DNA from 2 places in the Bombilactobacillus sp. ESL1197 genome. Region 2 is predicted to be linked to the other one. Evidence: predicted binding sites of a transcription regulator. Region 2 holds the regulator's gene; the other holds the start of a gene.
What was found. Region 2 encodes NrdR, which represses ribonucleotide reductase genes. Its sites were predicted from a motif close to ACACNATATATNGTGT; they were not measured.
Positions count from the first base shown of each region.

Region 1: nrdH (glutaredoxin-like protein NrdH) is a predicted target of NrdR. The motif match lies at 1,871-1,886, and genes of this name have one in related genera.

Region 1 covers NZ_JBYLTY010000001.1:456,503-468,595, reverse strand. Annotated here, with positions in the region: gene AC3B6B_RS01925 (AAA family ATPase) at 1-401, opposite strand, end outside; gene AC3B6B_RS01920 (DUF2187 domain-containing protein) at 729-953, shown strand; gene AC3B6B_RS01915 (LVIS_2131 family protein) at 1,010-1,630, opposite strand; gene nrdH (glutaredoxin-like protein NrdH) at 2,049-2,282, shown strand; gene nrdI (class Ib ribonucleoside-diphosphate reductase assembly flavoprotein NrdI) at 2,282-2,659, shown strand; gene nrdE (class 1b ribonucleoside-diphosphate reductase subunit alpha) at 2,640-4,814, shown strand; gene nrdF (class 1b ribonucleoside-diphosphate reductase subunit beta) at 4,914-5,882, shown strand; gene AC3B6B_RS01890 (ArsR/SmtB family transcription factor) at 6,213-6,524, shown strand; gene AC3B6B_RS01885 (DUF1634 domain-containing protein) at 6,610-6,975, opposite strand; gene AC3B6B_RS01880 (sulfite exporter TauE/SafE family protein) at 6,976-7,833, opposite strand; gene AC3B6B_RS01875 (hypothetical protein) at 7,830-8,312, opposite strand; gene AC3B6B_RS01870 (amino acid permease) at 8,546-9,880, shown strand; gene AC3B6B_RS01865 (hypothetical protein) at 10,115-10,339, shown strand; gene AC3B6B_RS01860 (hypothetical protein) at 10,320-10,505, shown strand; gene nagA (N-acetylglucosamine-6-phosphate deacetylase) at 10,902-12,062, opposite strand.
Region 2 covers NZ_JBYLTY010000002.1:47,699-59,791, forward strand. Annotated here, with positions in the region: gene trmB (tRNA (guanosine(46)-N7)-methyltransferase TrmB) at 1-46, shown strand, start outside; gene AC3B6B_RS05875 (hypothetical protein) at 187-501, opposite strand; gene AC3B6B_RS05880 (thioredoxin family protein) at 621-944, shown strand; gene ytpR (YtpR family tRNA-binding protein) at 963-1,613, shown strand; gene murC (UDP-N-acetylmuramate--L-alanine ligase) at 1,640-2,959, shown strand; gene polA (DNA polymerase I) at 3,144-5,804, shown strand; gene mutM (bifunctional DNA-formamidopyrimidine glycosylase/DNA-(apurinic or apyrimidinic site) lyase) at 5,809-6,636, shown strand; gene coaE (dephospho-CoA kinase) at 6,609-7,232, shown strand; gene nrdR (transcriptional regulator NrdR) at 7,236-7,739, shown strand; gene AC3B6B_RS05915 (DnaD domain protein) at 7,720-9,015, shown strand; gene dnaI (primosomal protein DnaI) at 9,025-9,936, shown strand; gene thrS (threonine--tRNA ligase) at 10,200-12,093, shown strand, end outside.

The DNA.
Region 1 (12,093 bases), on a different contig from region 2:
GCCGTTTGATCTCCACGCTGCAACAGCCGTTGCTGTAAAACTTGCCGATCAGCAGTTATAAACCAAATGACTACTTGCTGGGGATAAGCTTTTAAATACGTTAAAGCACCTTTAGTGTCTAAAACGATACTAACTATCTCAGCTTTCGCAAAAGCCCGCTGTAAGCCCTGGCGCGAAGAGCCATATTGATGGTGAGCATATGTAACTTGTTCTAGATAATCATTTAAGAGAAAACTCTGGGGCGTCTCAAAATAGTAATCCACCCCATTTTGCTCGTTAACGCGTTGCGGACGCGTCGTATGCGTTACAACACTCGGAATTTGGTATGCTTGCGTCAAATAATGACTGACGGTCGTCTTCCCTACACCGCTCGCACCGGTAATAACAATAATCTTTTTCATTAATTTACTCCTTTTAAATTGTTCAATTAAAGAACCCAGGCCAAAAGTAAGCCTTATTTTTATCGTTCCAACTTCCAATTAACGACCGGATAATCCTTCTTTGGCAACTATCTGTGGTAAGATAGTACTTAAGAATTCTACCGACCAGGAATTCTGGTAGCTCTAACTTTTTAAGCTACTGTTGCTTGATAGTGCTCAACCTTTGGCGTACAGCCTTTCTAATAATTTTACCAAAATGGGAAAAACACCAAGCTTGGCGCACTATCAATGGTCTTCGCTTAAACTCAAAACCAACTCCACGTTTAATTAGTCCAGGAGGAACTACACATGAAAATTGCCAATATTAAAGTCGGCGACAAATTACAAGGTTCAGTCGAAGAAGATTTAGAAAAGCCCTTCGTTGGCACAGTTGAAAAGATCTATACCAATGCCGTTTTATTAGACATTGAAGACTTTGATCCACAAGATAGTGATAACGTCGTTGAACTGAACCATAAAATTGTGATTAATGCTCAAAATTTGAAAAAGCTGCCCAAAAAAGCAGCTAAATAAATAACCATAAGAAAAGTTCCTCAATTTGACTCATAAATAGTCATTGAGGAACTTTTTTAATCCAATGTTTTAACAAAAGTGGTTCCAGGAATACGAATCAATGCATAATCCGTCGCGACATTACCGGCATGAACGCCTAAGCCGTTGCGCCAGTTATTCTTATAATGAGCCACCATCATCATCACATATGCTTGCTGATATTTTTGATCATAGCGTTTCGTATTTGGCCACGGATAGTTCTTCGCGTTTAAACTAGCTGATTGATTACCATCTAAAACTGAGGCATTATTGCCCGGAATACTGTACTTAGCTCCTTGGACCCAATAATTATAATACTTAACCGTTTTTTTATTGTCTGCTGACTTAACTTCTACATAATAACCTTGACCATTCTTGGTCTGCATCACTAGAGGTTTAACCGTATAGCTCAATTGAACGCGCTGTGTATCTTTCACATCAACTTTATCTAAAAAAGTCATATAAAACATAAAGCCCACTAACACAAAAGCGCCAATAAACTCACAAAAATCCCAGCAGACATTGCCTAATGAGTGGTGCTTGCGGTGCACGACAATCATTTTTAAATGACGGCGTCGAATATCAAAGATAATCACCGCTACCAAACAAAAAACAATTAACCACGCGCCAACCCCTAATAAATTCCAGTTTAATTGCATCCTGCTTTCTCCAAACTCCAGATAAATTTAATTAGATTTATTATAGCTCACTTTCACACTGACTGCACTGTCCAAGTCTAGTGAAAACCTTCCGACCTACGTAACTGTCATCAGCGTAATTGAAAAAAACTTAATAAAAAAATTACTTGACTTATGCAGCGAACAAATGTTTTTTATTTTTTTCTTACCCAAAATCCAAGCCTGGCAACCACACTATCATGTGGTTCGATTTCGAATCAAACACAATATATTGTATTTTGACTAGTAGGGTTTTATAATTGGGCTCAGTTATTCCGATCAAAAGTTCCGCAGCAACAACTGGTTAACTAATGCCAGTACAACTCAACTGTGAAACTTTTAATCGAAAATTGATCGGTGCGCACTACCGTGATTTTTTCATCATTAAGGAGGTTTTTTCATGAATCAATCAGTAAAGATTTTTACCAAAGATGGCTGTATACAATGTAAAATGACCAAACGTTTTTTGAATGATCACCAAATTCAATTTGAAGAACATAACATTAATCAACAACCTCAGGCCTTAACTTACCTCAAACAGCAAGGATTTCAAAGCGTCCCCGTCGTGGTCACGGATAGTCAGCCCCCGATCATTGGTTTTTGCCCGAGCGAATTGAAAGCACTGGTGCAATAATGCAAATTGCTTACTATACAATTACTGGTCAAACCCGCCGTTTTATTCAAAAAGTTAAGCTACCTGCTTACGAGATTAGTGATGCTAATCCTTATCACGCCATGAACGGTCCGTACTTGTTAGCTGTGCCCGCTTATGACGACAATATGATGGATGCAGTCATTGACTTTTTAGGTTTTCAAAATAACGCCCAACAATTAGTCGGTGTCGTCGGCAGTGGTAATCGCAACTTCAATGAACTCTACATTCATACTGCCAAAGATATCGCTGCTGGCTTAGGTGTCCCCGTTGTTTTCGATTATGAATTTAACGGCACCGCGGCCGATGTTAAAAATTTCAGGAAAGTAGTGGAGCAACTTGAGTCTAAACAACATTGATATCGCTAAAGTTAATTACTTTAAGCTAAATAACGAATTAAATATTCCGGTTAACGGACAGATCCCTTTAGATCGTGACCAAGCCGCACTCCAGGCTTTCTGGCAAGAAAATGTTCAACCTAATCTGAAAATGGAACCCGATATATTAAGCCAGTTACAAAAGTTAGTGCAAGCTGATTATTTAGAAGCAGCTTTTTTAAAGCAGTACTCGCCAGCTTTTATTAAAGAACTTTACCAATATTTGCTGCAACAGCATTTTCAGTTTAAATCCTTTATGGCTGCTTACAAATTTTACAATCAGTATGCGTTAAAAACCAACGATGGTGCCTACTATCTAGAAAATTATGAACTCCGGGTGTTAAATAATGCTTTATATTTTGCAGACGGTGATGAGCAACTCGCACACCAATTAGCTGATGAAATGATTCATCAACGTTATCAGCCCGCCACGCCTTCGTTTTTAAATGCGGGTAAAAAGCGCCGTGGCGAGTTTGTTTCGTGCTTTTTAATCCAAATAACTGACGACATGAATTCCATCGGTCGTAACATCAACAGTGCATTACAATTGTCGCGCATTGGCGGCGGTGTGGGTATTACCTTGTCTAATTTGCGAGAAGCTGGCGCCCCTATCAAAGGGGTCGAAGGTGTTTCGAGCGGTGTTTTACCCGTGATGAAATTATTGGAAGATAGTTTTAGTTACAGTAATCAATTAGGGCAGCGTCAAGGAGCAGGAGCTGTTTATCTCAACGTTTTTCATCCCGATATTTTAGACTTTTTGTCTGCTAAAAAAGAAAATGCAGACGAAAAAATCCGTGTCAAAACCCTCTCCTTAGGCATTATTGTCCCTGATAAATTTTATGAATTAGTGCGCCAAGACGCGCCAATGTATTTATTCAGTCCTTACAGTGTGGAACGTGAATACCACCAGCCCTTTTCTTACGTTGACATTACTCAAGAGTATGACAAGTTAGTGGCTAATCCCAAAATCAAAAAATATCAGATTAGAGCACGTGATTTAGAGCTAGAAATTAGTAAATTACAACAAGAATCTGGCTATCCTTATATTCTAAATATTGATACCGCCAATCGCCAAAATCCGGTAGCGGGCAAAATTATTATGAGTAACCTGTGCTCCGAAATTCAACAAGTCCAAACACCATCTTTATTAAATGACAAACAAGACTACGTGCAATTAGGTCAAGATGTCAGTTGTAATCTTGGTTCGACGAATATTCCCCAATTAATGACTAGTCCAGACTTTGGTCAATCCGTGCGCGTCATGACCCGTGCTTTGACTTTTGTCTCCGATCATTCACGAATTGACGCCGTACCGTCGATTAAACACGGTAACGAGTTGAACCACGCCATCGGCTTAGGGGCGATGGGGTTGCATACTTTCTTAGCAACTCACCAGATTGAGTATGGCTCACCACAAGCCCTCGAATTTACCAGCGTTTATTTTATGCTCTTAAATTATTGGACTTTGGTCGAAAGCAATCAGATTGCCCGTGAACGACACAGTATGTTTCACGATTTTGCCAAATCCAAGTACGCTGACGGTTCTTATTTTGCGAAATATACGCAGCGCTCCTTTGCACCGCAAGATCCCCAGGTGCAAGCTTTATTTAAAGATATTTTTATTCCTACTCAAAAAGACTGGCAATTATTACAACATAAAGTCCAAGCGACTGGTTTGTACAATGCCTACCGCTTAGCCGTGGCTCCTACGGGTTCAATTTCTTATATTGATGATACTAGTGCCAGTTTGCAACCAATTACCTGGTTAGTGGAAGAACGCCAAGAAAAAAAGAACGGCAAATTATATTTCCCAGCACCACATCTGACTAACGATACTATTCCTTACTATCGTTCTGCCTATGATACCGATATGCGCAAAGTCATCGACACCTACGCCGCTGCGCAAGAGCATGTCGATCAAGGCTTAAGTCTCACTTTGTTTATTCGTTCCAGCATTCCGGAAGGTATGTACGAATGGAAAACGCCCGCTGAGGAGAATAAACAAACCACCAGAGATTTAACTATTTTGCGTAATTATGCCTATTACAAAGGGATTAAATCACTTTATTACGTGCGTACCTTTACCGATGATAACTCAGAAATTGGCGTAAATGAATGTGAAAGCTGTTCAATCTAACAAGTTGTGACAAGAAGCGTTTAACAGTTGCGGATAATCTGTCAAATTAAGTACTATGCTGAGATTCTCTGGAACTATTATTCTAAGAAGGGATTTATTATGGCGAAAACATATTATCAAGCAATTAATTGGAACCAAATTGAAGACCAAGTTGATAAGGCCACTTGGGAAAAATTAACCGAACAATTTTGGTTGGATACGCGCATTCCGCTATCCAATGATCGTGATGACTGGCGTGAATTAAGTGCTGTAGAACATACTGTCGTCGGTCATGTTTTTGGTGGTTTGACTTTACTGGATACCTTACAATCACAAGATGGAGCTGCCGTTTTACGACAAGATGCGCGCACTCCCGAAGAAATTGCTGTTTTCAACAATATTCAGTTTATGGAATCAGTTCATGCTAAAAGTTACTCATCAATCTTTAGTACGTTAAATACTGCCGAAGAAATTGAAGAAATTTTTGATTGGACGAATCATAATGAATTTTTGCAAAAAAAGGCCTACATCATTAATAATTTGTACCAAAACGGTGATCCTCTGCAAAAGAAAGTCGCATCCGTCTTTTTAGAAACTTTTCTCTTCTACTCTGGCTTTTATACACCGCTTTATTATCTAGGTAATAATAAGTTAACCAATGTGGCCGAAATTATTAAACTGATTATCCGCGATGAATCTGTGCATGGTACTTATATCGGCTACAAGTTCCAGCTAGGCTTTCAAGAATTATCCGAAGCAGAGCAAAGTAAGTTCCAAGATTGGATGTATGATTTACTGTATCAACTGTACGATAATGAAGAAAAGTATACTGCTCAACTCTATGATGAAATTGGCTGGACCCAGGAAGTTAACTGTTTCTTACGCTATAATGCCAACAAAGCTTTAATGAACCTTGGCCAAAACCCCTTGTTTGCGGACGGTAATGCAGAAAATGTAAACCCAATTGTAATGAATGGGATTTCTACCGGCACTAATAATCACGACTTCTTTTCCCAAGTCGGCAATGGCTATCTTTTAGGCAAAGTCGCCGCAATGAAAGATTCTGATTACGAAATCGGACGCAATTAAAATTGTCATAAGAAACTACCGACTTATACTTTCGGTGCATAAAATGTTCGTATCAATACGAGCATTTTTTTATTTCAGCTTTACACCATATCGCAGGGCAAAAGATGATTAATTTAAAAAATTTCCACCCCGTAACTGAACAAATTTTCAACATACAAGAAATAAAACCAAATATAAAATAATCAATTATTGCGTAATTAATTATTTGTCAAAATTATTTTGATAATTTTGACTGCTTTTTAAAAAGGTACAATAATTCATAAACGATTGAACATTGAACTATGATAGCGCTTTAGTTATAATGAGTTTGCTAACAAGGAGGTTAACAAAATGACTTTAATTACTCATCCAGCTATTCAAACCATCAAAGTAGAACAAATTCTCAATGCTTTATGCGAACCCCTACGTTTACAAATTATTGCATCATTAAAGCAAAATGGTGAAACCCCTTGCTGTGAGTTCGACTATTTAGGCAAAAAAAATAATCTCTCACATCATTTAAAAGTCCTCCGTGAAAATGGTTTAATTCACGTGCGCATCGACGGTCGACAACGTTTCATTAGTTTGCGCAAATCTGAATTAGAACAAAAATTTCCTCATTTAATTGATACTATTATCTATAGCTACTTATGTAATATTTAAAGTAATCGAAAAAGAGGAGTCCTCAAAAGTTAGACACTTTTAAGCACTTCTCTTTTTTTGTTGCCAGTATTAATCAATCGTTCATCTACCGATTAGCTAGATAACCGCCGATCATCGCAAAAGCTAAAATTACTAAAACTAAAGTAGTAATAGCTACATATAAATAATCATGTTCCTTAAAGAAAGCATAAATGGAAACGACCACACGTAACACGGGGGTTAAAATCAATAAAAAGACACCTAACATCATCACGGCAAAAGGTTTGAATTGAATGATGCCCTGATAAATCGCACTAAAGGTGGTTGGATGACTCTGCCCTGGATAACCACTATTACCTTGAATTAACATCATCACAATCCCTAAAGCCATCACAATGACGGAAATAATTACCCCAACACGCAAAATTTTACCAATGATTAATTCAATATCCTGCATCTCATCTTTTTTCATTTAAATGTTCACCCCAAATCCTTTTAAGAACATTTGTAAACCTAAGTACAATAAAATTGGAATAAAGATAATCCGGATTACTTTCGGATGTAAATGCTGCATAATGCGACTACCAATCATCGCGCCAAAGACCACTCCTAAGGCTAATGGCACCGCAATATTTGGTAAAATCGTTCCGTTAAAGAAGTACACCGTCGCACTGGCCGCCGCAGTCACGCCCATCATTAAATTACTGGTAGCACTAGACGGCTTGAGTGGCATCTTCATAATGTTATCCATCGCAATCACTTTAAAAGCACCACTCCCAATGCCTAATAAGCCACTGGCAATGCCGGCAGCTAACATCATCAAGAAACCACCCGGAACATTTTTGACTTGATAGTCCACTGGCTTTTGTAAAGCCTTATCATAGTAGCTACCATTTAGTCGTAATTTTTGCGATAAATAATCCGGTTGTACCTCTTGGTCACTTTTAGCAGACTTTTTATTCATGAGCTTTTTAATCATGTTGTAGCAAGATTGGAATAACAAAAAGCTAAATAAGACATATAAAACTGCTTTGGGGATAATCCCATTTAAAGCCGCACCAGTTACCGCACCGACTGTCGTTGCAATTTCTAAGAACATGGCAACCCGTAAGTTCAACATTTCATCCTTTAAAAACGAAATGGTCGCTCCGGAACTGGTAGCAATGACGACGATAATACTGGCCCCAATCGCGTACTTAATATCTAAGCCCATCGCGATCGTCAAAATTGGTGTGACAATCATGCCACCACCAATACCTAAGATTGAGCCTAAAGTTCCCGCTAATAAACCCGTAATCAACATTATTAATAAATTACTTGTCGTAATCATGATTTCTTTGCAGCCTCTTTTGTTTGAGTTTGATTAGTAATCGCCTGTCGACATTGATCAATAATTAGTTGCACAATGGCAGCTTGTTGTTGCTGTAAGTCCGCAGCATCCGTGGCCACTTGATCAATCCGTAAGTGGGAAGCATTAATAAATTCACAGCTCGTCACTAAGTAAAACGCTAATTCTACTTGTTCGTCCCGATCAAAAAAATGACTCACTTTGGCAGCGTCTTGCCACGGCAAGTTTAAAGGACTGAGTTGTAAATTACAAACCACCGGAAAGCCTAATCCTTCAATGGTTAACTCCCCTTGCGCTAAATAACCACCATTTACTGCTTCTTCCAGTTGCTGGGTTAATTGCTGAAGCGCTAGCGTTACTTTACTGGCGGCTAAACGCTTCGTTAATTTAATCGTTTGCTGAAAAGTTTGATATTCTGCGTTCGCAATTTTATCTTGAAATTGCTGAATTGTCATTTTCATATAATAACCCTCTTTAATAATCAAAATTATTATATTACTGTGCCACGCTAGTTGCAATTATCACTATCTTAGATAGATTAACCTAGCTGGTTTGATTGTTCAGTACTCATTTAAATTAATTTTGTATGAATAAGTCAATAAAGTTCTCATACTCTTTTCACTTATGATCTAGTTTGTGCTATGATATAGGCTTAAACAATTCGATTGTCATAGACCTAATAGGAGGATTTCTCATGACAGAAAAAAAGGCGCTCTCGCGCAGCCTATCAGCACGGCATGTCAGTATGATTGCCTTAGGCGGAACCATTGGTACCGGTTTATTTTTGGGTTCAGGCGAATCCATTCATAAAGCTGGACCATTAATTTTGGTAATTTATCTTTTAACAGGCGCGTTTGTTTTTTTAATGATGCGCGCGCTCGGAGAATTGCTCTTATCCGATACACATAAAATCATTTTTATTGATTTTATTAAAGAATATCTCGGTGATCGCTGGGGCTTTATCATGGGCTGGACCTATTGGCTAGGCTGGTTAGTGATTGCCATGTCCGAATTGACTGCCGTGGGTAATTATATGCAGTTCTGGTTTCCCCATGTGCCGGCTTGGATTTGGGAATTAATCTTTTTAGGTGCTTTATATCTTATTAATATCACGGCGGTTAAAGCTTTTGGTGAAACCGAGTTTTGGTTTGCGTTAATTAAAATCGTAGCCATCTTAGCGATTATTGCCGTGGCTGTGATCATGGTCTTATTTCATACCAAAACCAATCACGGTTACGTCGAATTTAGTAATTTGTGGCGCTTTGGTGCCACTTCTGGCAATCTGAAAGAAATTATTTCCGCCTTTCAAATGGCATTTTTCTCTTTCTTGGGTGTCGAATTTGTCGGTGTATCTGCCGCCGAAACTAAGGATCCCCAGGCGAATATTCCGCATGCGATTAATTCTGTCATTATGCGAATTTTGATTTTTTATATTGGCGCGTTAGCAGCCATCATGATCATTCAGCCCTGGACTGACTATAGCGCGGGGCACTCACCCTTTGTCCAAGTCTTTGGTGGGATTGGGATTAAGGCCGCAGCCGGCATTATCAATTTCGTCGTCTTAACGGCCGCCGCTTCGTCGTTAAACAGCTCCCTGTTTACTACAGGACGAATGTTATATTCCTTATGTAAACCGACTAGTTATTTTGCTAAACTCAACAAGAATCAAACACCTATGCGGGCCATTTCTTTTTCGACCTTATTAGTAGCAGCGGTCGTGATTGTTAATTATATTTTTCCTCAAGGTGCGTTTAAATTAATCACTTCCATTGCTTCAGCCGGCTTTTTAGTTATTTATATGTTCTTGATGGGCACCCACGCCAAGTACCGCCACTCTCAAAACTTTCAAACTAGCGAGCAGCACTTTTTAATGCCGGGTGCTCCAATTACTGATTATTTAACCATTATTTTTATGTTAATTATTTTTGGTATTTTACTATTCACTCCCGAAACGACTTGGACCACCATCGCTACCATTGGTTGGTTCATCGTTATTTATCTACTGAGTTTCAAAGCCGTAAAAAAGTAAAGCACCTAACAAGTGGCAAGTTTCGAATAATTTCGGAATTTTGCCACTTTTAATTATGTTAAACTAAAACTTGGAAAGTTAAGCTAAGGCAGTGGCTATTCCGAAAGGGAGTGGTGCTTATGGTGTAAAAACTGTAAACCCAGATCCTAAAGAAAGGAATAGCAAATTGTTTCATTTGAACGTCCACGATCTTTGCCAAATAATCAATACGATTATTGATGTGGCAAGTTTCGTTTGGATGGTCAAACAAAGCACAAAAAAGCTGAAATTATCCAGAAGATGAGTCAATTAGCGCAAACATTACCTGAATTTGAGATTTTATGTAGTATTCCTGGAATTAATGAATTAAGTGCTAATTTAATAATCGCCGAATTTAGTTTTTGTACCCTTAAGGATTTAGCAATCCTGTCAATCATTCATAATACAAAGGAGACTAATAATGGAAAACGCCAAAAATAAACAGACCGAAGCCAATAAGCGATGGCAAGAAAAAAATCGCGATCATACTAAATATTTAAGAAATCGATCAACTGCTAGGAGCTTTGTTAGAAAGTGGGCAACACTTGAAGATATTCAAGAATTGGAACAACTTATAGCAGAACGGAAAGAATTACTAAGCAAATAGACTTTAAAATGTGCTCTCATTGGTCGTTTGACAGACAGTTTCCATTTAAAGAGATTGAACTTGACAAATGTGGGCGCATTTTCCCATGATATTATATGTAGGTTGCGTCCCCGACACAGCAACAGTAGGGGGCGAAACTATTGTTTCAAAATATCCTAGCACCAATTATTGTTATTGACGCGAAATAAAAAGGCATCTAGTTACTGTCCAAGGAAACTAGGTGTCTTTTTTATTATTAAGTTGCGTAAAACTAATGTTTCAAAATATCCATATGCATTTTAACACAAATATCATATCAAACGCCGGCGCTGCTCTTTTTCAATTTAAACAATACCAGATTTAACCAAGAATTTCAGCTAACAGAAAAACTGCCACAAACAATTGTTACATAAAGAATTAAGCCTCTGCTTGATAAGCTAGTTGGCCATCTAAATAGGTAGCTTGCAATTTCATCTTTGGTGTTAACACGATGAAGTCAGCCGCGCGTCCTGGCAAAATAGCCCCGGCAGTTTGGTCAATGTGCACACTTTTGGCCGGTGTCGCAGCTGCCATTTGAATGGCCGCTTGCGGCGTTACCGTGTTCCAATCTACCAAATTTTTAATTGCATCATTCAATTTCAAAATGCTACCAGCCAAATTATGCGTTTCATCTTTCAACCGCGCCGTACCATCAGCCACAACAACGGGTAATTCTCCCAACATGTAATCCCCATCGGGCATTAAACCGGCTGACATACAATCCGTCACCAACACTACGTGTTCGGGCGATTTTTGTTTAATTAAAATTGCAGCCGCATTAGGATGAACATGGTGACCATCACAAATTAATTCAGCATTAACGTTGTTTAAACTCATGGCTGCTCCAACCATGCCCGGTTGACGATGATTCAAGCCACTCATGCCGTTATACGTATGAGTAAATGTTGTGGCTCCCGCTTCCACGCAAGCTTTGGCTTGCTCAAAAGTGGCAGATGAGTGCCCTAATGCCACGACTACTCCCGTTTGACTCACAGTACGCGTGAATTCGACCGCGCCTTGGCGTTCCGGAGCGATGGTAATTTGGCGCAACAAACCTTGAGCGGCATCTTGCCAATCGTTAAACGTATCAACATCCGGATCGCCAAAGTATTTCGGGTTTTGAGCCCCTTTATGTTCCGGCGTAAAGAACGGGCCTTCAAAATTAATGCCCGCAATTTTAGCACCCGAAATTTGTTGATAATTTTGCGCGATGGTTTGACAAATAGCCGTTAATTCCGCTTTAGAACCGGTAATTGTTGTAGGTAACCACGAAGTAACCCCACACTTTAACAAAGCTTGCGCCATGGCTTCTAAACCGACCGGATCATTGTCCATCACATCGTGACCCGCCAGTCCATGAATATGCGTATCAATTAATCCCGGCGCAATCCACTGCTGGTCGTAATCAAGAATCTCGCCTTCTGGACGTTGGTCTTCTGGCAAGTACTGACCAAAGGTGCCGTCAGCATTAATCGCTAAATAACCACCATTTTCAGTCGTATTTTTCAAAAAAAACTTGGCTGCGTGAATATATTTCATTGACTTAAACCTCCATTTGCTTGCCTTAATT
Region 2 (12,093 bases):
AAAAGGCCAGCCCATTTATTATTTAGTTGCACATTTTCCTAATTAACGGTCAGTTTTTAGTCAAAGTCAATTAACTGCAAGTTGACAGGAAGAGTTGGTAGTTTTTGTGCACTGGTGGTTATGAAATTCAGATTATGTAATAAAAAACACCAATCCGGAAATTTTCCAGTGGTGTTTTTTTAATAGTTAAACGCGTTGAATGTCTAATAGTTGTCCTGTTAAAGCTGATGCAATAAAATGATATTGTGCTTCTTCATCATCTTGCACAGCAGTAACGCCACCAACTAAAGCCCAGGTATCAGAGCCTTCAACATTAACTTTTTGGAACATTGGTTCAACCCAAGTAGTAATAATGTTGGTATCAGAACCTAAATTATTTTTAATTCGCTCAATTACTTGTTTACTATCAATTTGATGTATTAAGTATAAAGCACCAGCTCCGACAACAGCTGCTGTTGTTGAAGCAACGAGGGTTGATTTAACTAATCCCTTTAAACTCATAGATCTAACCTCCTCAGTTTATATATCTATTTTATCATTATATTATAAATAACGTTGGTAATTGACAACTTTTTTTTAGTTTGTAATATAGTTTATAGGTCAGAAAGGAATTGAAGACAATGAAAAAGCTAGAAGATCAAGCAACAACAAATATTGAACAATTAACGAAAGATGGTAAATTTATTTTATTTTTTGAAGCCGATTGGTGCCCTGATTGCAAATTTATTGAACCCGAGATGCCAGCAATTGAACAAGATTATCCAGAATATGAATTTATCCAAGTTGATCGAGATCAATTCTTAGACTTAGCCAAAGACTTAGGAATTATGGGTATTCCTAGCTTTGTTGCTTTTTCTAATGGCCAAGAAATTGGACGTTTAGTTAACAAGGAGCGCAAAACTAAGGCGCAAGTAGAGAGTTTTATGGATTCTTTAAATAAATAAAATTTAATTGGGAAAGATATGGTGAAACGATTGCAGATTAGTGTTTACAATCCAGCAGTTTTTGGTGACGTAGTTTTGATAATTTTAGGAGCCAACACTGCGGAGCAAAGTACAGTACAAAAGGGTAACATTGTACAAATTTTAAATGATCAAAATGAAGTAATTGGCTATAACTTCTTTGATGTGTTGGCCAAGTTGAATTTAAGTACACAAGCAGCGGGCCAGTTTCATTTGACTGCACCACAAATTCAAGTGTTAAATCAACAGTTACAAGCCGCAGGTTTTGCTGAGCAATTGGAAGTAGATACGACTGAGTATTTTGTGGCAGGTTTGGTCAAAGAAATGACCCCTCATCCTGATTCTGATCATTTGCATGTTTGCCAAATTGAATTAGATCAAGGTCAAGTTGAGCAGATTGTTTGTGGTGCGCCCAATATTGCCGTTAATCAAAAAGTTGCAGTAGCCAAAGTGGGAGCCATGATGCCCGCGGGCCAGATTATTTATCCAGGTGTTCTTCGAGGTGTCAAAAGTAATGGAATGGTTTGTTCACCTCGTGAACTAGCCTTAGCTAATGCCCCACAAAAACGTGGCATTTTAGTTTTAGACGACCAAGTACCTACGGGTTCAGCGTTAGACTTTGACCAATTGAACCAAATTTTTGTGAAATAAGTAAATTTTACAGCAGAGGTAAACAAATGGAACAACCAATTTATCATTTTATCGGTATTAAAGGAACCGGTATGAGTGCCTTGGCGTTAATCTTGCATGATTTAGGATATGAAGTTGAAGGTTCTGATATTAGTAAACAAACTTTTACGCAAACTGGTTTGCAACAAGCGGGCATTCAGATTACCGATTTTGCAGCAACTAATATTCATCCCGGTTTGACGATTATTTTAGGAAATGCCTTTGGTGATGACAATCCGGAAGTCGCGCAAGCCCAAAAATTAGATTTACCAATCTTTACTTATCCACAAATGGTGGGCAAGTTGGTGAATGAATATACGTCGATTGGGGTAGCTGGTGCTCATGGTAAAACTAGTACAACGGGCCTATTAGCTCATGTTTTACAAGGAATAGCTCCTACTAGTTATTTAATTGGTGATGGTACGGGGAAAGGTGACCGGCAAAGCCAATTTTTCGTCTTTGAAGCTGACGAATATCGGCGCCACTTTTTGGATTATGCACCGGATTATTTGATTATGACGAATATTGATTTTGATCACCCAGATTATTTTGCCGACATTGATGATGTCTTTTCAGCATTTCAACAAGAAGCCAATCAAGTCAAAAAGGCGATTTTTGCTTGGGGTGACGATCCTTTATTACAGAAAATTCAAGCACCTAAAGGTACACAGTTATTTTATTATGGTTTGAATGATCGCGATGATTTTCAGGCAATTAAGATCCAAAAAACGACGCATGGTTCCAGCTTTGAAGTGCTGTATCATGGGCAAAATTTGGGGCAATTTCAAATTCCATTATTTGGTCAACATAATATTTTAAATGCGTTGGCGGTAATTGGTGTCAGCTATTTAGAAAAGATTGCGCCGGCAGAGATTCAACGAGAGTTACAAAGTTTTCACGGTGTCAAGCGGCGCTATAGTGAAAAGAAAGTGGCAGATATGGTGGTAATTGATGATTATGCTCATCACCCTTCCGAAATCAAAGCCACGATTGATGCAGCGCGCCAGCAGTATCCAGATAAACAAATTTTGGTTGTATTTCAACCACATACCTATAGTCGCTTGCTGGCATTATTACCTGGATTTGTGCAAAGTTTGGATTTAGCAGATCAAGTCTTTTTAACGGAAATTTTTGGTTCGATTCGGGAAAATCAAGGCCAAATTTCTAGTGCAGATTTAGGAGCACAATTACAGCATGGTGGGCAAGTAATTACCCAAGATCAGATGCAACCTTTATTAGACTACCATGATGCTGTGGTCATCTTTATGGGTGCAGGTGACATTCAAAAGTATGAAGTTAGTTATGAGCAACAATTAGCGCAACGCTAAAATTTGAAAATGAAGATTGAAACGAGCATTGAGACAGTTCAAGTTAATGGATTAAAACTGTTGATTAGCTTTCGCTTCAATCTTTTTTTATTATTTTGAAAAAGAAATCTTCAAGTTCTTTTGTATTTTCAAATCTATTTAACGAATAGTTTGTTAAAATTAAAGTATTAGAAGATGAGGTACGATGATGAAACCAACAAAATTAGTTTTAGTAGACGGTAATAGCATTGCTTTTCGAGCTTTTTTTGCGATGCATAATGTCCTAGATAAATTTGTCACGCCAGATGGATTGCATACTAATGCCATTTATGCGTTTAATAATATGTTAGATTTGATTCTTACTAAAAGTCAGCCGGATGAAATGTTGGTTGCGTTTGATGCAGGAAAAACGACTTTTCGCACCAAAATGTATTCGGAATATAAGGGAAATCGTCCCAGTATGCCACCGGAGTTTCGCGAACAATTGCCTTTTATTAAGCAGTTGTTAGTGGCCCGGGGCATTAAAACTTATGAGTTAGCTAATTATGAAGCTGATGATATTATTGGTACTGTAGCCAAACAAGCGCAAGCTTTGGGCTATGAGGTGCTAGTCGTGACCGGCGATCATGATTTGACACAACTAGTGACGGAGCAAATTACAGTTGCGGTAACTATTAAGGGTGTTTCCGATTTAGAATTTTATACACCTGAGCATTTTCAAGAAAAATTAGGAATTACTCCTACACAATTAATTGATTTAAAAGGTTTGATGGGCGATACTTCAGACCATTATCCTGGGGTTAATAAAGTTGGTGAAAAAACTGGACTGAAATTATTAAAGCAATATGGTTCGATGGAAAACTTATACGCTAACTTAGATACTATGAAGACCAGTAAGCTCAAGGAACATTTACAAGAAGATCGTGAAATGGCCTTTTTATCTAAAAAGTTAGCAACGATTGATTGTCAAGCACCAGTGACGATCTCTGTTGATCAATTAAGTTATGATGGCGATCAAACGGAAATGTTAATTGAATTTTATCGTAAATTGAATTTTCAATCATTTTTGAACAAAATGGATGTTCCACTAAATCCCATTGCCCAAGAAGCTAAAAAACAAGCTGCTTATCAAGAATTGACGTCTGCAACATTAGCTAGTTTTATGCAGGATCACCAACCAGCTAGCATTATTATTGAAATGTTAGATGATAATTATCATGAAGCACCAGTCATCGGCATTGCATTGGGCAATCAAGATACGATTTTAGTAACTGATCAAATAGCAGTTTTACAAAATTCTCTATTGAAAGACTGGCTCCAAGATCCGCAACAGGAAAAATATGTTTTCGATTATAAAAGAGACTTAGTAGCATTAAACCGTTATCAAATTCAGTTGGCTGGTGTTAGTTTTGATGGGTTACTAGCATCTTATTTGATTGATGTAAATGACAACGCTAATGATTTAGGTGAAATTGCCCAATCTTATGGTTATAATGATTTATTACCCGATGTTGAGGTATACGGCAAAGGTGCCAAGCGCGCTGTTCCAGAAGATAAAAAATTATGCGATCATTTAGCCAATAAAGTAGCGGCTTTGAATTATCTCCAAACACAATTGCCGCAGCAATTACAACAGCATGATCAAGACCAATTGTTTGATGAAATCGAATTACCTCTAGCCCGAGTTCTAGGGAAGATGGAAATTGCGGGAATTAAAGTTGACGCGACCACTTTACAGCAGATGAAAGTGCAATTAGATGAGCGGTTAACAAATTTAGAAGCAGCTATTTATGATAAAGCTGGTCAAAAATTTAACATTAATTCTTCGCAACAATTAAGCAAAATTTTATTTGAAGAGATGGGCTTAAAGCCTATCAAAAAGACTAAAACGGGCTATTCCACTTCTGTAGATGTTTTGGAAAAATTAAAAGATCAAGCACCAATTATTGCGGATATTTTGGAATATCGCCAGGTCGCCAAAATTCAATCAACGTATGTGCTTGGTTTATTAAGTGCGATTGCCCCTGATGGCCGGGTTCATACTCGTTATTTACAAACACTGACGCAAACGGGACGGCTTTCGTCAATTGATCCCAATTTACAAAATATTCCTGCGCGTGATGAAGGACGTGCTATTCGTAAAGCGTTTGTACCTAAAGAGTCATCTTGGCAATTATTTTCCAGTGACTATTCCCAAATTGAATTACGGGTTTTGGCTCATTTATCAGGTGATGAGCATATGCAACAAGCCTTTCAAGCTGATTATGACATTCATGCGCACACGGCCATGAAAATTTTTAATTTGGATAGTATTGATGATGTGACTGCGAATATGCGCCGGAAGGCCAAAGCAACTAATTTTGGGATTGTTTACGGGATTAGTGATTATGGCTTAGCCAAAAATATTGGCATTTCCCGCCGTGAAGCGGCGGAGTTCATTCAAGCCTATTTTGAACAGTATCCCAAAGTGAAACAATACATGGATCAAATGGTGCAAAAAGCCCGCGAAGATGGTTATGTCGAAACAATTATGCACCGCCGGCGCTATCTGCCAGATATTCATGCAAAGAATTTTCACTTACGATCTTTTGCGGAACGGACAGCCATGAATACCCCGATTCAAGGTAGCGCTGCTGATATTATTAAGATTGCCATGATTAATATGCAACGGCAGTTGCAACAACAACATTTACAGGCACGAATGTTACTACAAGTGCATGATGAATTGATTTTTGAAGCTCCTAGTACGGAAATTCCCATTTTGCAAGAATTGGTGCCACACGTGATGGATACCGCTGTGAAGTTGGATGTACCTTTGAAAGTAGAATCAGCAGCTGGTCAAACATGGTTTGACGCGAAAGGATAAAATAATGCCAGAATTACCAGAAGTAGAAACAGTCCGTCGAGGCTTAAATCAATTAGTTAAAGGACAAAAGATTGTTAATATTGAGGTGCTGTATCCGAAAATTATCGTCAATCCCTTACCAGAATTTAAGAAAGATTTGATTGGAGCGACGATTACCGATGTGGGGCGCCGTGCTAAGTATTTACTATTTCATTTTGATAATGATTTGACAATGATTAGTCATTTACGAATGGAAGGTAAATATCAAGTTCGGGATCAAAAAAGTGATTTTGATAAGCATGTGCATATTATTTTTGAACTAGCCAATGGCCAGTATTTAGGTTATCGTGATGTTCGCAAATTTGGGCGCATGGAAGTTGTGCCCCGGACTGATGAGTTAACCACTAAAGGAATTGCTAAACTAGGTCCGGAACCCTTAACGCCGCAGTATACCTATGATTCATTGGTTAGCGGTTTACAGCGTAAAAAGAAAAATATTAAAGCTGTGTTACTGGATCAGCAAGTAGTTTCAGGCTTAGGTAATATTTATGTCGATGAAGTTTTATGGATGGCTAAAATTCATCCTGAGCAACCAGCCAATCAATTAACTGACGAACAATTACAGGCATTATATCCGGCCATTGCGGATGAAATAAAAACCGCCATTGCCGCTGGCGGAACCACGATTCGCAGTTATGTTGATGCTACCGGTCAAAAGGGTCAATTTCAATTACAATTAAAAGTCTATGATCAAGAGGGCCACCCCTGCCAACGTTGTGGCACGGCCATTGAAAAAATTCGCGTGGCGGGCCGAGGAACACATTATTGCCCGCATTGTCAACGGTTGAATTAATGGGGCGTGCGATTGGAATTACCGGTGGTATCGCGAGTGGCAAAACAAGTGTCCGTCAATTACTTAATCAAGCGGGCTTTTTAGTAATTGATGCTGACCACATTGCTCACCAAATCTTGGATACCAAAACGCCAGCTTTTAAAAAAGTGGTCCAACAGTTTGGAACTCAGGTTTTAACTGCTGATGGGCAGTTGAATCGCTCTGCTTTGGGGCAAATCGTCTTTGCCGATGCGAAACAATTGGATTGCTTAAATCAAATTGTGCAACCAGCAATTCGTCAAGAATTGGTACGACAAATTCAACAAGCACAAGCAACTTCACAAACTGTTTTCTTTGAAATTCCACTTTTATTTGAGCAACATTATGAACAAATTGTGGATCAAGTTTTAGTGGTTTATGTAACCCAGCAAGTTCAATTACAACGTTTACAAGAAAGAAATCATTTAACAGTTCAACAAGCATGTAGTAGAATAAAAAGCCAATTACCACTTCAACAAAAATGTCAATTAGCCGATTTTGTTCTTGATAATACTGGTGATTGGCAGCACTTACAGCAACAAGTTGACCAGTTTTTACAACAAGTAATTAAGGAGTAAATTATGATTTGTCCTCAGTGTCAAAAAAATTCTTCTCGGGTTATTGATAGTCGCCCGAGTGACGAAGGCCGGGTGATTCGTCGGCGCCGTGAATGTGAAAATTGTGGATATCGGTTTACAACTTTTGAGCGGATTGAGCATACTCCCGTTTTGGTCATCAAAAAGAATGGTAATCGTGAAGAATTTAGTCGTGAAAAAATTTTACGGGGCATTGTGCGTGCCGCTGAAAAAAGACCAGTGACTTTAGAGGCGATGAATCAATTAGTTAGTAAAGTCGAAGCTAAGATCCAAGCAACGGGTGAAAGTGAAATCAATTCGCGCCAAATTGGTGAATTTGTGATGCAAGAATTAGCCGGTGTCGATGATATTGCCTATATCCGCTTTGCCAGCGTTTATCGTCAGTTTAAGGATATTAACGGTTTGATGCAGGAAGTACAAGAAATGATGTTAGCTCAAAAAAATCAGGCAGAAAGCGAGACAACTGACGATGACGCAAGCGATGATTGATCCACTGTGGGGCTATTGGGTAATTGGTAGTAGTACGCTCACACAATTGGATTATCAGGTTTTAATTGACTTATATCAACCCATTATTGGGAGTGATGCTTTGAGCTTGTATCAGTTATTGTGGCAGCATCAAGTCCCCTTAGTTTCCCAGCGCAAAGCGCATTCTCAACTTTTAAATTTATTGGATCTTGATAGCCAGCATTTTTATCAAGCGCGGATTAAATTAGAAGCCGTCGCTTTACTGCAGACTTTTCAAAGTAAAGATAGTTGGGGTGATTATTTAATCTATCAATTGCAAAGGCCACTAGCAGGTGCTAATTTTTTTCAAGATAGTATTTTAACCACTTATTTACAAGAAAAAATTGGTCAACCCGATTTTCAACAGTTATTTAAAAAGTATCATCCTCAACTCCGCAATTTAGACCAAGCCAAAGAAATTACGAAAAGTTTTTTGGAAGTATTTCACCTGTCTCACAAAGTAGTAGATGCCAAAGTTGAGTCTGATGCTCAACTTTCTACTGTTAATCAGCCCAATTATCGACCGACGGAATTAGCGACTTTTGATTGGGATTTCTTAAAGATTACTGTGCGTTCATACCACGTTGCGCCCCAGCAAATTGATCAAAATCAGTCAGAGTTATTTAATTTGCATACTTTCTATGGCTTATCCGAAGTTGAATTAGCGCAGGCAATTGGGCAAACGCTAAATGTGCAAACTGATCAAATTGACTTGCGTCGTTTAAAGTCCTTGATTCAAAAGCAATATGAACAACGGGTTAATTTGAAGACTGCAGCTTTGCCTAGCGCAGCTAAAAGGCCACCGGTGACTAATTTATCCACTAGTCAAAAAAAATTAATCAAGGCCGCGCAGAACCAAGCGCCGGCAGAGTTTTTAGCTAATAAAAAGCACCAAAAAAATGGTTTTGTGGGTAGTTCTGAAACTAGTATTTTGCGGAAATTACAGGCACGCATGGTTTTACCAGCAGAAGTAGTGAACATTTTGGTAAATTATGTTTTGGATAATTCGCCTACTTTAACGCAAGGTTTTGTAGAAAAAATTGCTAATGATTGGGTGCAGCACGGAATTAAGACCGCACCACAGGCAATTAAATATTTACAGGACTTTCCGCAAAAGCAAACCAAGAAAAAACGTTCAACCACAAATAAAAAAGAGTCCGGAACTGATTGGTCCAAAACCCCAAGTCAACAGGTTAATTCCGAACAATTAGCGCAGATGCAACGGCAATTGCGACAGTTACAAGATCATTCTGAGTGAGGTTAGATAATGGAAAAGTTATCGCAATCATTAGCCAAAATCATTAAAGGCCACCAATGGCAAAATCATTATCAGGATTTATTAAGAAAAGCGTTAAGCGATGAGGATGTGCAACACTTTTTAACGGCACACAAAGGCCAAATCACCCAGCCAATTTTACAACAAGGCTTGGATGCTATTTATGAATTTGTGCAAGCTAAAAGCCATATGCAAGAATTTGCTGCGGGTTATCAGCCGCGGCTGATTTTTAAGAATCAAATGATTCAAGTTACCTATGCTCCTGATGCGCAATTGGTAGCACAAAAAAAGCAGCAACGCTTTGAACGAAACTTTATGACCATTGATATGGCAAGCGATATCCGGCAAGCGGATTTAACTGACTTTGGCACGGGCGCTAGTGGGCGCCAAACGGCGTTGATGGCTGCTTTGAAGTTTGTCTTGAATTATTCCAAAAATGAATTTACACCAGGCTTGTATTTATCAGGAGATTTTGGTGTTGGTAAAACTTATTTATTGGGAGCGATTGCCAAAGAGTTGGTTAATCAACAGGTGGCAGTTTTATTAATGCATTTTCCAACTTTCGCGGTGCAAATGAAGAATGCCATTTCTGATAATTCTGTCTTAACGCGGATTGACGAAATCAAAGCGGTACCGATTTTGATGTTGGATGATATTGGCGCTGACTCATTGAGTTCGTGGGTGCGAGATGAAGTTTTAGGAGTCATCTTACAATACCGGATGCAAGAGAAATTACCGACCTTTTTCTCCTCTAATTTTGCCATGAATGATTTACAAAAGCACTTGGCAGTCAACCAACGTGGTGATCAAGAACCGGTGAAAGCAGCACGGATTATGGAGCGCATTCGCTTTTTAGCACGAGAGGTGGTTTTATCAGGACCCAACCTGCGCTTTCAGAAATAATTATGGATTGTAACTTGCAAAATTGAAAAGCGCGTGGTTTAATATGGACATAGTCATAAAGCTTGGACTGCAGGGAGAGTTAGCCAGAGACTGAAAGCAACTCATTAAAAGCTGAACCATTACATTGATGTTAATAAGTACGTGGTTGGTCGCATTAAAGACTGTGAGATAAAGTTTGGTTACTTTAATGTGGGTGGAACCGCGTCAATGACGTCCCTTAGACAATTTGTCTAAGGGACTTTTTTATTTGTAGGAGGATAAAAATGTCCCAAATTTCTTTAGAATTTCCTGATGGCTCAAAACGTGATTTTGAACAAGCAATCACACCATTAGAGGTTGCTGGTTCTATTAGTAACAGTTTGAAAAAGCAAGCCGTAGCGGCCAAAATTAACGGTACTTTAGTGGATATTAAACGTCCAATTACACAATCTGCTAAGATTGAAATTGTGACCAATAAAGATGCAGCAGCTGCTGAAGTGGCGCGCAATACCGCCATCTTCTTGTTAGAAGCAGCGCTCAAGCAAAAGTATCCGGATTTACATTTAGGTGAACAAGCAGTGAATGATGACGGCTTTTTTGTGGATACTGATAAAGCTGGCAGTCAAGTCAGTGCTGATGAATTGAGTGCTTTACAGGAACAGATGGCACATTTCATTAAAGCTAATCAACCAATTGAACGCCAATTAATGGATAAGAGTGCTTTGGTGGAGCAATTCCAAGCTGATCCTTACCAAACAGAGATTTTAAAATCCATTGATAGTGTGCAGATTCCAGTCTTTAAAATGGGCGACTTTGTGAGCTTTGGTGAGACCGCACTTTTCCCGAAAGCGAGTGATTTAAAACATTATCAATTATTATCCGTTGCCGGAGCTTATTGGCAAGGGAAATCCAGTAATCCGATGTTGCAACGAATTTACGGTACAGCGTTCTTAAATGATGAAGATTTGCAAGCTGACTTAAAACGGCGGGCCGAAATTAAAGAACGTGATCACCGGACGATTGGTCGCGATTTAGATTTATTCTTCGTTGATCCTAAGGTTGGTGCCGGCTTAGCTTATTGGATGCCAAAAGGTGCGACCATTCGGCGGACCATTGAACGTTATATCATTGATAAAGAAATTGCTGCGGGTTATGAACATGTTTATACGCCTGTGTTAATGAATTTAGATACGTATAAGACTTCTGGTCACTGGGATCATTATCGCGAAGACATGTTTCCACCAATGGATATGGGCGATGGCGAAATGTTGGAATTGCGGCCAATGAATTGCCCTTCACATATTCAAATTTATAAGCATCATATCCGTTCGTATCGGGAATTGCCGATTCGGATTGCTGAATTAGGCATGATGCACCGTTATGAAAAATCAGGTGCTTTATCTGGTTTACAACGGGTGCGGGAAATGACCTTAAATGATGGTCATACCTTTGTTGCTTTAGATCAAATTCAAGATGAATTTAAAAAAGTTTTGCAATTAATGATGGATGTTTATCAAGATTTCAACATTGAAAATTATACTTTCCGGTTGAGTTATCGTGATCCGGCCAATACGGAAAAATATTTTGATGATGATGAAATGTGGGATCGTTCGCAAGGCATGCTTAAAGCAGCCATGGATGATTTGGGCTTGGATTATTATGAAGCTGAAGGTGAAGCAGCCTTTTATGGTCCAAAGTTAGATGTGCAAACTAAGACGGCTTTGGGTAATGAAGAAACCCTCTCGACGATTCAATTAGACTTTATGCAACCTGAAAAATTCAATTTGAGTTATGTAGGTGAAGATGGTCAAGAACACCGACCAGTGATGATTCACCGGGGCGTGATTTCTACTATGGAACGCTTCATTGCTTATCTGATTGAAATGTATAAAGGTGCCTTTCCAACTTGGTTATCACCAATTCAAGTTGAAATTATCCCTGTTAATAATAAATATCATTTAGATTATGCCAAAGACTTACAGACGAAGATGCGCCAACAAGGCTTGCGAGTTAATGTTGATGCCCGTAACGAAAAGATGAATTACAAGATTCGTGAAGCGCAAACGCAAAAGGTTCCTTATACGGTGGTTGTTGGTGATCAAGAAGTCCAAAATGCCAAAGTTTCTGTGCGGAAGTACGGTGAACAAGACAGCGTTGAAGAAGATATTAATATGTTTG